Regions from separate parts of the Neobacillus sp. plas4 genome, predicted to be linked through region 2. Evidence: a T-box and tRNA genes for the amino acid it is inferred to sense, from the RefSeq annotation. Region 2 holds a T-box; the other holds one or more tRNA genes.
The links. The T-box of region 2 lies ahead of alaS (alanine--tRNA ligase). A T-box ahead of a tRNA ligase gene usually reads a tRNA of that ligase, here a tRNA-Ala.
Positions count from the first base shown of each region.

Region 1: it encodes a tRNA-Ala, which carries the amino acid that the T-box ahead of alaS (alanine--tRNA ligase) is inferred to sense. The anticodon was not compared.

Region 1 is NZ_CM170152.1:4,826,773-4,833,221, forward strand. Features, by position in the region: rRNA gene AC2TFD_RS24410 (16S ribosomal RNA) at 1-869, opposite strand, end outside; gene AC2TFD_RS24415 (MgtC/SapB family protein) at 1,441-2,136, shown strand; tRNA gene AC2TFD_RS24420 (tRNA-Ala) at 2,220-2,292, shown strand; gene AC2TFD_RS24425 (DEAD/DEAH box helicase) at 2,335-3,660, opposite strand; gene AC2TFD_RS24430 (OsmC family protein) at 3,790-4,242, opposite strand; gene AC2TFD_RS24435 (vitamin-B12 independent methionine synthase) at 4,267-5,436, opposite strand; gene AC2TFD_RS24440 (sulfurtransferase TusA family protein) at 5,452-6,165, opposite strand; gene AC2TFD_RS24445 (DsrE family protein) at 6,180-6,449, opposite strand, start outside.
Region 2 is NZ_CM170152.1:4,507,260-4,513,708, forward strand. Features, by position in the region: gene alaS (alanine--tRNA ligase) at 1-1,887, opposite strand, end outside; T-box leader at 1,972-2,188, opposite strand; gene AC2TFD_RS22790 (AI-2E family transporter) at 2,251-3,330, opposite strand; gene AC2TFD_RS22795 (YrzQ family protein) at 3,421-3,555, opposite strand; gene AC2TFD_RS22800 (hypothetical protein) at 3,635-3,826, opposite strand; gene AC2TFD_RS22805 (PRC-barrel domain-containing protein) at 3,838-4,314, opposite strand; gene AC2TFD_RS22810 (DedA family protein) at 4,675-5,265, shown strand; gene AC2TFD_RS22815 (hypothetical protein) at 5,435-5,674, opposite strand; gene AC2TFD_RS22820 (YjcZ family sporulation protein) at 5,904-6,002, shown strand; gene AC2TFD_RS22825 (hypothetical protein) at 6,254-6,449, shown strand, end outside.

The sequences.
Region 1 (6,449 bases), 320 kb from region 2:
GCTGCAGCACTAAAGGGCGGAAACCCTCTAACACTTAGCACTCATCGTTTACGGCGTGGACTACCAGGGTATCTAATCCTGTTTGCTCCCCACGCTTTCGCGCCTCAGCGTCAGTTACAGACCAGAAAGCCGCCTTCGCCACTGGTGTTCCTCCACATCTCTACGCATTTCACCGCTACACGTGGAATTCCGCTTTCCTCTTCTGTACTCAAGTCCCCCAGTTTCCAATGACCCTCCACGGTTGAGCCGTGGGCTTTCACATCAGACTTAAAGGACCGCCTGCGCGCGCTTTACGCCCAATAATTCCGGACAACGCTTGCCACCTACGTATTACCGCGGCTGCTGGCACGTAGTTAGCCGTGGCTTTCTGGTTAGGTACCGTCAAGGTACCGGCAGTTACTCCGGTACTTGTTCTTCCCTAACAACAGAGCTTTACGACCCGAAGGCCTTCATCGCTCACGCGGCGTTGCTCCGTCAGACTTTCGTCCATTGCGGAAGATTCCCTACTGCTGCCTCCCGTAGGAGTCTGGGCCGTGTCTCAGTCCCAGTGTGGCCGATCACCCTCTCAGGTCGGCTACGCATCGTCGCCTTGGTGAGCCGTTACCTCACCAACTAGCTAATGCGCCGCGGGCCCATCTGTAAGTGTCAGCGTAAACCGACTTTCAGCTTCCCCTCATGAGAGGGAAAGAATTATCCGGTATTAGCACCGGTTTCCCGGTGTTATCCCAGTCTTACAGGCAGGTTGCCCACGTGTTACTCACCCGTCCGCCGCTAATCAAGAGGTGCAAGCACCTCAAGATTCGCTCGACTTGCATGTATTAGGCACGCCGCCAGCGTTCGTCCTGAGCCAGGATCAAACTCTCCAAGAAAGTTGATATAGCTCATTCTGTTACGTTGGCTTAGCTTTTATTAAAAGCTAAAAAATTGTTTGTTGACGTTCTTGTTTGTTTAGTTTTCAAAGAACAATTATCAATCACATTATGAGCTGATCTTACTTAATAGCTCGAAAGCGACCTCTTTAATTTAACATACCCTTCATCGTGATGTCAACAACTTTTTTGAATTTCTTTTTCGCTGTTGGCTCTCTCGAAGAGGACAAGAATTAATATACCATGTTAGAAAAATGATTGCAATATAATTTATTAATAATTTATTACTTTTTTTGATTCATCTATAATTAGTTTCTTGAAAGTTGTTTGATAATCACTTCAATAGGTAAAACAAACAAGGGACTGATTCATAAAATCCATCATTAATGTATATGTAATAATAAAAGGACTTTATCAACTAAGATTCCTAACTAGGATAACTCAATCAAACAGTTTTAATCATCTTCACTACTATTATTTTGTAAAAGGATATTTCTTTTTTTAGAACCCATGGATAACATATAATAGAAAAGTCAAAGTATTATCCAAAATAGTAATGGACGTGAACCCAATGGAGAATATAGATTACGATATATTAATAAAGCTAGGCATCTCTGCGATTTTTGGACTAATTATCGGATTAGAACGGGAATTAAAAAGAAAGCCTGTTGGTCTTAAAACAAGTCTTGTAATATCCGTAGTAAGTTGTCTGCTAACCATTGTATCAATTGAATCGGCTTATATGTTTCCTGATTCCGATAATGTTAAAATCACCATGGACCCTCTTCGTCTTGCAGCACAGATTGTTTCAGGAATTGGTTTTTTAGGGGCGGGTGTAATCCTTAGACGAGGAAATGATAGTATCTCTGGACTTACTACCGCCGCAATGATATGGGGAGCAGCCGGAATTGGAATTGCAGTAGGAGCAGGTTTTTTTATCGAAGCACTTGCTGGTGTTGTATTACTAATAATTAGTGTGGAACTAGTACCTTACGTGATGAAGTACATCGGACCTAAACAATTACGAGAAAAAGAAATTAGTCTCCAATTGTTTATGCGAGAAAAAATCCAGATTGAAAAGGTTATATCTTTTATTATGGAGAAAAAGTACATCATTCGCAGGATCCGAATAAAGGATTTAGACAATGGCGACCATCTTGTTCAAATATTAGTGGCAGTAGATTACCGAGAGAAGACAACTGAAGTTTATGAGTCTGTCTCAAATCTAGAAGGAGTCCATAAGGTTGAAATTGAAAGTATGGGCTAAACACAACTTTTTCTTAAAAACGTATAAAATACACTTGCAAGATTGGTACGAGACAGCTATAATTTTTCTTGTACCATATATACGGGGGCTTAGCTCAGCTGGGAGAGCGCTTGCATGGCATGCAAGAGGTCGTCGGTTCGATCCCGATAGTCTCCATCATAAAGTGAACCCTTGCTTATCTAGCAAGGGTTCTTTTTTTTATCTTTTATTCGTTTTCATTCTGCCTTTTACTCCAGACGTTTTATTCTTATGTTCTGCTTTAACTGGGTGTGAACTTCCAGAGGATTTCCTAGAACTTACTTTCTTATTTCCACCTTTTTTATCAGTAAAACCACGGCTCTTCGTCTTACTATTATTTTTCCTTCCCTGCTTCCTTGAAGTATCTGAGTTATTGGTCTTCTTGACTTCATTATTACCTGTGTTTTGTTTTTCAATGGTAATGTTTAGTTCTTTTTCAATCATATCAAGAGTCGGGCGGTCATCCGATGAATAAAAGGTGATGGCCAATCCTTTCGTACCGGCTCTTCCTGTTCTTCCAATCCGATGGACAAAGCTCTCAGCGTCTTGAGGTATATCATAGTTAAATACATGCGTTACACCTTCAACATCAAGACCTCTTGCCGCTACGTCTGTTGCAATTAATAATTGGATTTCACCATCTCTGAAACGTTTCATTACCTGCTCTCTTTTTGATTGTGACAAATCTCCATGCAGTTCATCGCACAAAAATTTATGTGATTTTAGAACCTCATACAATTTAGAAACCCTGCGTTTGGTTCTGCAAAAGATAACAGCTAAATAGGGCCTATGTGTTTCTACTAATTGAATTAAAGTGGCCTGCTTAGCCCGATCAATTGTATGAATAGCAATTAATTTTACATTTTCCGCAGGACCCTGTGTTTTTTCAACTTGGATATATTCAGGTTTCCGCATATGCTTAGTGGCAAGGCTTCTTATTTCCTCTGGCATCGTCGCAGAAAAAAGCATGGTTTGACGCGTCTTTGGTGTTTCCTTGATAATGTCCTCTACTTCATTTAGAAAGCCAATATGAAGCATTTGGTCTGCTTCGTCAAGAACAAGAAAAGATACATCCGATAACTGTACCGTCCCTCTTCTAATATGATCCAATAATCTTCCTGGCGTCCCTACCACAATTTGAACATTTTTCTTCAGTTTCTTTAACTGTTTATCAACATCCTGCCCCCCGTAGACGGCTAGTACATCGACTCCAGGGAGATTGTTCGTCAATTTTTCAAACTCATCTGTTATTTGTAAAGCTAATTCTCTTGTCGGAGTAACAATAAGAGCTTGAACATGATTTGCTTGTTGATCTATTTTTTCTAAAATAGGCAAGATGAAGGCAAATGTTTTACCTGTTCCCGTTTGCGCTTGTGCAATAACATCTTTACCATCCATAACGAAAGGTATTGCTTTTTCTTGAATAGGTGTTGGTTTAGCTATACCGTAACTTTTTAATTTATTTACCACTACTTGTGAAATACCTAATGAAACAAAATCAGGCAAAAAAATCCCTACTTTCTCAATCCTTACAAAAATTTAGTCTTATTAATATTGAGTGTTTAACACATAAATAGCAAATATTCTTTTTTTTAAAAAAAGATCCTATCAATTGATAAGATCTTTTAAGTGGTATTAAACTGTAGCCTTCGCTTTTACCCAATGGTTTTCAATTGGAATTCCAGCGTCCTTTAAGGTTCTAAATACAGGGCAGCGCTGATCGACCGCTTTTTGTAATTCAAGAATGCGCTCCTCTGATTCAGAGGTTTCTATAAATGCTTTCACCGTAACGTGCTGAAAGTATGGCTTTACACTTAGATCTCCCATTAATCCTGCAGGATCTAAGCTTCCATCCACTTCAAAAGAAATTCCTCGAAGATCAAACTTCATTTCATTAGAAATCAATTGTGCCATAACATTTTCACAGGCAATTAGGGATGATAAAAGCGCTGACATTGGATCAATTGCAGAATCCTTGCCGCCAAATGACTCTGGTTCATCGATAGCAATTGTATGTTTTCCTGCAAATGCGTCTGTACGCATGCCATTACCTTTTCCTTCTACCTTAAAGCTCATTATTTTCCCCATACCACTACCTCACTTCACTGGTTATTAGACTAAAATAATTTCCCTCAACTTTTTTGCTGCGGACGACATGACTTTTAATTTTTCAAAGGCAATTTCATCACTATTCATTGGTCGTTGTGCAAATGTTCCAAATCCACAGTCTGGATTTAAAAAGATTTTTTCATCTGAAACGTATTTTCTTACTTCCTGAACACGCTCTATGATTTCTTCAACGGTTTCAACAGCTTCTGTTCGTGGATTGACGATTCCGAACCCGATTTCTTTTCCGCCAAATTCTCGAATTGCAGCAATCTCCCCAGCACGAGGAGTAGCATATTCAAGAATTAACTGGTCGATATTTACCTTAGAAAAATAGGGAACCAACGGAAAATATGGACCTTTTAACAAGACTTCCTCTTGAGTGCTCCAGTTACCGCGGCAAACATGGACTCCGATTCTTGTTCCTCTTCCCTGCATTCCATCTGTAACCTGATTCATTAAGTCCAGAGCAAATTCAATTTCTTCTTCAGCATCAGCCTTTGCTGTCAAAGCTCCACACATAAAAGTTCTATTTGCATTTTTTTGTGTAAATACCAGCTCTGTCAAAACCGGTTCATCAAATTGTACGAATTCTACGCCAGCTGCAATTAAGTCTTCCAATTCTTCTCGTAAAACACGTATAATATCAACAGCCAAATCCTCTTTCGTCGGATAGGCGTCCTTCGATAATCCCTCTACCCACATGGACCTTGTTAATAGATAAGGACCAGGCAGTGCCACTTTAACCGCTTTGTCCGTATGTCTTTTTAGAAATAAATAGTCATTTAATGCTAATGGCTTTTTACGGCTAATTTTCCCAGTGGCTGCTGGATTTGACATTGAAAAAGCAGGAACATCTAATGTTCCGAGAATTTCCTCAAAGCTAGCTTTATCTTCAACGTAATCTAAAAGTTCAGATACCGTTAGCATTCGGACATTATTTAGGTGCTCGGCAACAAAAGAGATAAAGTTATCTCGTCGTTGTTCTCCATCAGTGACAATATCAATTCCTGCATCTTCTTGCCATTTTAAGCATTGTAAGACAGCCTGATCCGCAATAGAATCAAACTCCGCCTCAGTCATTCTTCCAGCTCGTTTATCTCGCATTGCCCTTTTTACTTCATTGGTTCTTGGCCAGCTGCCAATAACAGTGGTAGGGAATTTAGGTAAATTCACGTTTTTTCCTCCCTGTTAAAATACAATTGAAAGTTTTATTTCAATCCTACAAACTTGTTTAAGCGTTTGGTAAATAGGTGACCGAACTAGGGTATGGTTCCATAATTCCTCCAACACCTCTTCTGATTCCGGTGAAGAAACATAAAATGTACCAACAATTTGCTTGATTTTTGGACTTCCTTCATCCTCTAACTCCATGTGAAATAAGACGTTTTCTAAACTCCCTTTTAATGAAAGCTCCACATGATCAATCTCGATATTTTTTCGTGAAGCTTGCGCCTTGTAACCCACAGTCAAACAAGACGCAAGTGAGGCTAGCAAATAATCAATGGCGCTAGGTGCATTAACCTTTGGACTAAAATCAGCAGGCTTACCTGCAATAAATGTGTGGTTTCGTGAATGGACTTTTGCCGTTAAATCTTTTTCTCCCCGTACACGTACACTCCATTCATAACCCTTTGCTGCTTGCAAATCCATCTCTAATTCTGCCTGATTTGATCCTTTTCTGATAAAAAAGCGCATGGTATTATTTCCTGGTTCTGAACCAAGAAATTCATGCTCGACCATTCTGCACCAAGCAGGGAGATCTTCCACAACACTTCTTTCCCTGCTTCGCACTTCAAGAATTTGACCATTTAGAAGGGGATCCATTGACTTTTTAATAATCAATAGTAAACCTGAGCCGCAATCTAAATCCCCGCCATCACAAATTGCATGTGCTTTATGCATGTTCGTCACCCTGCTTAATATGTAATCGATGCTGCACCGAGGCTTAGAAACTCTACTAATTTAGCTCCCCCAACAATGGTTGCACCTTCAACAAGGTTTTCTTCATCCAATTCTCTTTTCTTGTAACAAGGACTGCAAACCCAAAGTGTGCCGCCAGCTTCAACAAAGTTATCCATTAATTGTTTTAATGGGGCAAATCCTGGCTCGTGAATATCATCGGCATATCCCTTTGATCCTAAATATGCACCTTCAACATTTAGGAAAACAACCGTTTCCTGACCTGA
Region 2 (6,449 bases):
ATTCACTTCGATATTCTTCCAAATTTGTTCGTTAACAATCTTCTCAATTTCTTCCAATTCCTCTGGCTTTATTTGACCAAAGTGAGAGAAATCGAAACGGAGACGATCAGGTTCCACGAGTGATCCTGCTTGGTTAACATGCGTTCCCAGTACATCCTTTAATGCTTGATGAAGCAAGTGAGTAGCGGTGTGATTCTTAATAATTTGTACCCGATTTTCCTGATTAACCTCTGCCGTCACTTTAGCGTCTGTCTTTAAAATCCCAGACTCCACGAATGCTTTATGAAGATTTTGACCATTAGGTGCTTTTTGTACATCTTTTACGCTAGCAGCAACACCGTCTCCATAAATCATTCCACGGTCAGCAATTTGTCCGCCGCTTTCTGCATAAAATGGTGTTACATCAAGAATAAGCTGGACCTCATCTCCACTAAATGCTTCATCGATTATCTCACCATTTTTAATGATGGCAACAACGCTAGAGTTTGTTTGAAGCTGGTCATAACCAACAAACTCACTTGCTGCTTTAATGTCTCCAAGCACTCCGCCTTGTACCTGCATGCTGCCGACATCATGACGAGCTGCACGGGCACGCTCACGCTGCGATTCCATTTCTGTTTCAAAACCAGCGTGATCCAGCTTCATTCCTTCTTCTTCTGCATACTCCTCTGTTAATTCAACAGGGAAACCATACGTATCATAAAGACGGAAGACATCACTTCCAGAAATGGTATTGCTGCCTTTTTCTTTTTCTTTTTTGATTACATTTCCTAGGATTGATAAACCTTCATGTAAGGTTTCGTGGAAACGCTCTTCTTCGTTTTTAATGACTTTTTGAATAAACTCGGTCTTGTCCTTTACCTCCGGATAGAAGTCATGCATAATTTCTCCTACAACCGGAACTAACTCATACATAAATGGACGGTTAATATTGATTTGCTTTGCATAACGAACGGCCCTGCGAAGTAACCGGCGTAATACATACCCACGTCCTTCATTCGAAGGTAATGCACCGTCTCCAACTGCAAAGGCAACAGTACGAATGTGGTCCGCGATCACTTTAAACGCCGTATCCTTTTCTTTATCCGTGCCATACTTCACGGCAGAAAGCTCTTCTGTTGCCCTGATGATTGGAATAAATAAATCCGTATCAAAGTTTGTAGGAACATTTTGAACCACGGAGGCCATTCTTTCTAGACCCATTCCAGTATCAATGTTTTTCTTTGGCAGTGGTGTATAGGTACCATCCGGGTTATGGTTAAACTGGGAAAACACAAGATTCCACACCTCTAAATAGCGCTCATTTTCACCGCCAGGATATAATTCTGGATCTGTGGGATCATCCCCATACTCCGGACCGCGATCATAGAAAATTTCGGTATTCGGACCACTTGGACCTTCGCCAATGTCCCAGAAGTTTCCTTCAAGACGGATAATACGCTCCTCGGGGATACCGATTTTTTTATTCCACAGGTCAAACGCTTCATGGTCTTCTGGATGAATGGTTACGGAAAGAAGTTCTGGGTCCCAGCCAATCCATTTTTTATGTGTTAAAAATTCCCAAGCCCATTCAATCGCTTCTTCTTTAAAATATTCACCAATGGAAAAGTTTCCAAGCATTTCAAAGAAGGTATGGTGGCGTGCCGTTTTTCCGACATTTTCAATATCGTTGGTACGAATTGATTTTTGCGCATTGGTAATCCTTGGATTATCTGGAATAACGCGCCCGTCGAAATATTTTTTCAAGGTGGCAACACCACTATTGATCCATAATAAAGATGGATCGTCATGTGGAACAAGCGGTGCACTTGGCTCAACAGCATGACCTTTTTCCTGGAAAAAATCTAAAAACATTTTACGAATTTCTGAACCTGTTAGGTATTTCATATTTTACTACCTCCCTCTTATTAAAAAAGAACACAAAAAAGCCCTCATCCCATGGTGAAGTTTCTTTTTGCGGAACTTCACCGGAACAGGGACGAGAGCTCTACTCGCGGTACCACCCTGATTATGAACACAAAAAGACTGTGTTCATCTCTCAATAATTGCCTTAACGCGGCAAAAACGGCAGTGGTTAGCTGCACTCTGGACTAGCTTCTGTTATCCTTCATCTAGAGCTTCTCACAGCCAAGGAAGCTCCTCTCTTAAAGATGGACTACAACATACTAGGGTCCTTCAACATGTTAATCCAAAATATTCTATAAAGGGATTATAGCTACACAAAAAACGTTTGTCAATCCGGAAAAGGCATTATGGTGCGGGTTCCTTTACCTTTTCACGAATGAAATGATTTTTGGCATGAAGAATACTGACCTTCAGCACTACAAGAACAGGGACAGCTAGAATCATGCCAAGTATCCCGCCAATTTCTCCACCCGCCGTTAAGGCAACCATAATCATTAACGGGTGCATATGCAGACTCTTTCCGACTATATAGGGGGACAAGATATTTCCTTCTAAAAATTGCAATCCAAAAACAATGACAATGGTTATGATTACTAATTTAACGGAGCTGGTTGCTGCAATAATGACTGCGGGTACAGCACCTATTACCGGTCCAAAATAAGGGATCACGTTCGTGACTCCAATGATTAGACCTAATAGTAACGGATATTTTAAGTGAAAAATCCAAAATAACAGGGATGAAAGACCGCCGATAATAAGACAGACTAGGAGCTGACCTCTGATGTAGCTTCCAAGCGATTCATCAATATCTCTAAGAAATCGAGTTCCCTTTCTTCGCCATGATTTTGGTGTCAAATACCACACGGCTCTTTTAATCACCGTAAAATCCTTTAACATGTAGAATGCAATAAAAGGGATAATCATGATCGCAAAAGCAAAATTCAAAAAGTTTAATAAAGAATCTACAATAACAGTCAAGAGAGATTCTAATCGCCTTTCAAAACCCATGATTCCCTCATTAATTTGCTCTTGAAGACCATCCGGCCATTCACGTGTATGTGTTTGAAGTTCCTTTATCCAGTTTCGGTATTGTTCAGCAAGGATGGGAGCACTTTCTGCAAGATCCCTGACTTGTGAAATAAATGCAGGTATTCCTTTATAGATACCAAAGCCAATCCCGCCAAAAAAAAGAAAATAGATTAAAAAAATTGCTAGCCCGCGATGTAAGCCTTTTTCATTCAGCTTTTCAACAATTGGATGAAGCAAATATGTGATAAACCCGCCAATAAGAAATGGGAGCAGGATTATCAATGCAGCTTTTAAAATGGGTAACCATACAAACCTAATAATTAAAAAAACGTAAATTGCAATAAGTAAAAGAAGCAAAAATCCGATTCGATAAAACCATTTAATACGAATTTCCACCGATAAACTGCCTCCTTATCATACTTATTCTTAGAGACAGTTATCGGATTTATACACCAAAAATCCCCCTATCATAAGGGGGATAAATTTTTAGAATAAAGCACGCTTTACTTTTCTTGACATTCTTTTCATTTGACGCTCAGACATAAGGTTGTTTCTTTGTGCAAGATTATATGCTGCCATGCCTACCCCAAATGCCACAACGGAAGTCATCACTTTATTCATACGTCTCACCTCTTCTGTAGTTTGACAGTGCTTTTGTTACGTGCTTACTGTCTACCTTCAGTACATAAGTGTTTCCACTTTATATGGTGTAACGACGTTCTTCTTCTTCAAACAAGTCATCTAATGAACTGAGTGTACCATCTTCTTCGACTTGATGGGTATTTATTACGCCTTTGGCTAGAGACAATTCAATAAAACAATTCCAGCAATAGTATTGGTTTATTCCAATTTTCCCGATATCCTTGCTCTGACAATTGGGACACTTAAGCATGAAAAGACACCTCACGTATGATTTACGTCTACGATGATGGCATCCTTTCCGATTGCAGGGGGCTTCTCGGATTGTATAATCTGCTTCCCTTCCGTAATATCTGAAAAGAAACCATCCGTAATTTCGTACCCTACGATTGTGCCCAATTCTTCATGAAAATATACATCCTTAAGCAACCCAAGGGACTCTCCGCTTTTAGAAATAAGCATTTTTCCATTTAAAGAGTGTTGATGGTGAAGGGTATATTCTGGAGTTGTTTTACGTTTTTTGAGGTGATCATCATCTTCAACCATGATCCCATCCCCGCCAAACGATGTTACATCTTGTATGTCCAGAAAATAGGATTGTTTGAAGAAAACGCCTTTTTTAACCATCAGGCCCTTTACGACCCCTTCATTCGTGATACATAAATCCGTGACTTCACCAATTCTAGCCCCAGACTTCGAATCAAAAACTGGCTGACCTTTTAATAACGAAAATGTTCGCAAAGAGTGCCTCACCTCCTGTGAACATTTATAGTTTCACTCACTTACCATAAAATCATAAGGAGAAAGGTTTTCCATTGGGTAGAAATAATGATAACTACCCAATCATAATTTGTGTAGATGAATGAAAGATTAAACAAGTTATTATTTTGCTGTATAAGCGATTAACAAAGAAAAGTAAGATGTAAAAAAATAGGGTAGAACGTTCCTCTGCTTTACATCCTTTTGGTTTAGCCAGTATTATCTAAAGAAGAAATCATTATTTTGGTCATATTAAAAGTAGCGTTTGCTTTGGCAAATATACAAAATGTCACCTGAATTTTGACTTCTCATTTTTGGCGAACTGCTTCAGGAGGTTTTGAAGTGGAACAACACATTGATTATCTTATCGAGCATTTTGGTTACTTCGGCATCATTATCATGTTAATCGGAGGAATTATTGGGCTTCCTATACCTGATGAAGTCCTTTTAACCTATGTTGGCTATAACGTATACCACGGCAAATTATCCTATATCATTTCTCTGATAAGCGCTGTAGTGGGTTCTGCCGCAGGGATTTCTATCAGTTACTACATTGGTTATAGATTTGGATTACCTTTATTAAAAAAGTATGGTCCGAAAATTTACATTACAGAAGAAAAGGTCAATAAGACACATAAATTATTCGAAAAGATTGGGCCTCCACTCATATTGTTCGGTTATTTTATTCCCGGCGTACGGCACCTTACTGCATATGTTGCCACGCTAAATAAGTTCCCTTTTAGAAAATTCGTTGTTTATGCTTACATTGGTGCTATCCTTTGGAGTTATACTTTTATCACATTAGGTAGAGAACTTGGAAAAAGATGGGATGTAGTTGGACTTTATGTATCAAAATACAGCATGTATTTAGTTTTGTTGGTAATTATTATTGCGATATTGGTTTATCTATATTGGAGAAAAAAGCAGAATTAAGAGGCGGAGAAAAATGGCTGCCCACATTATGTGTTGAATAGCGGACTCTTCAAGGTTAATAATTGATCGTCTTTAAGTAAAAAGAATCCCTTTAAACCAAATTTTTTAAATAAAAAAAGAAGCCGTTATTCAAGGATTTCTTTAAAACAGCTTCTAAGACAACTTAAAATTATTTAAAAAACTTAAGAATTGATCCCATTTGCCTTAACGTATTAATTCCGTTTGTAACTTTTCCCACGTGTCCCATCATCGTTCCTAATCCATTAAATTTAGAAGTTGGTGCTTGTTGATTTTGATTTGGAGCAAAAAAACGACGAGGCTGTTGTCCCATATGATTAGGTGGTCCAAACCTTTGCCTAGATCCTGAAGGGAATCGTCTTCTTCCCGGATTGGGAGAAAAAAATGGCATATTTTATTCACCTCCTATTAGTTCTTTCCAAACTAACATATGACTAGTGTTTTTCAATTGATTAGACATTAAGGAAGGTGGTTTAAAAATATGCTAAATACCTACCAACAGCATTACACCAAAATCATAACGAAGGAATGATTAACTTTCAAAATTCCATGTTTGTCCATTTCAGATTTACCATATTTCCATAAAATATATAGATTCTATAAAGAGGTGGTGATACATTATGTCATATGATGGTGGATCTAGAAACAACTTCGTACTAATCGTGGTTCTATTCATTCTTTTAATTATTGTTGGTGCGAGTTTCATGAGCGGGTACTAACCTGTAAAAGGAACACATAACAAAACACACTACTTCTTCTTTAGTGTATAGAAGCGTCAACCGACGCTTCTATTTTCTTTTTTATTTAGTAATCCACATTAGATTTTTTATTACGAAGAAAAAAGAGACCCATGCTGATTTTTGCCTTGTTTAGATTACTTCATACACTATTAATGGGCTGCATCCACACAAGAATACACAACTAATCATAGCTTATCTAAAAGAGTATTAAAGAGAGGAGGAAGAAGTTGTTGGAGGGTATTGATAATAATCAAACACATAAGTCCAATAAAGAAATGGACCCTTTTTCAAGATTAATGTTTGGAAACCGTAAACCCAGGGAAACTTACAAAGAAAGTGAAAATATTTCACAAGAAATCCCGGAACAAAAAGAACAATTATCTTTTGATACCAGATCAACTCTTGATACCAGATCAAATCTTGATA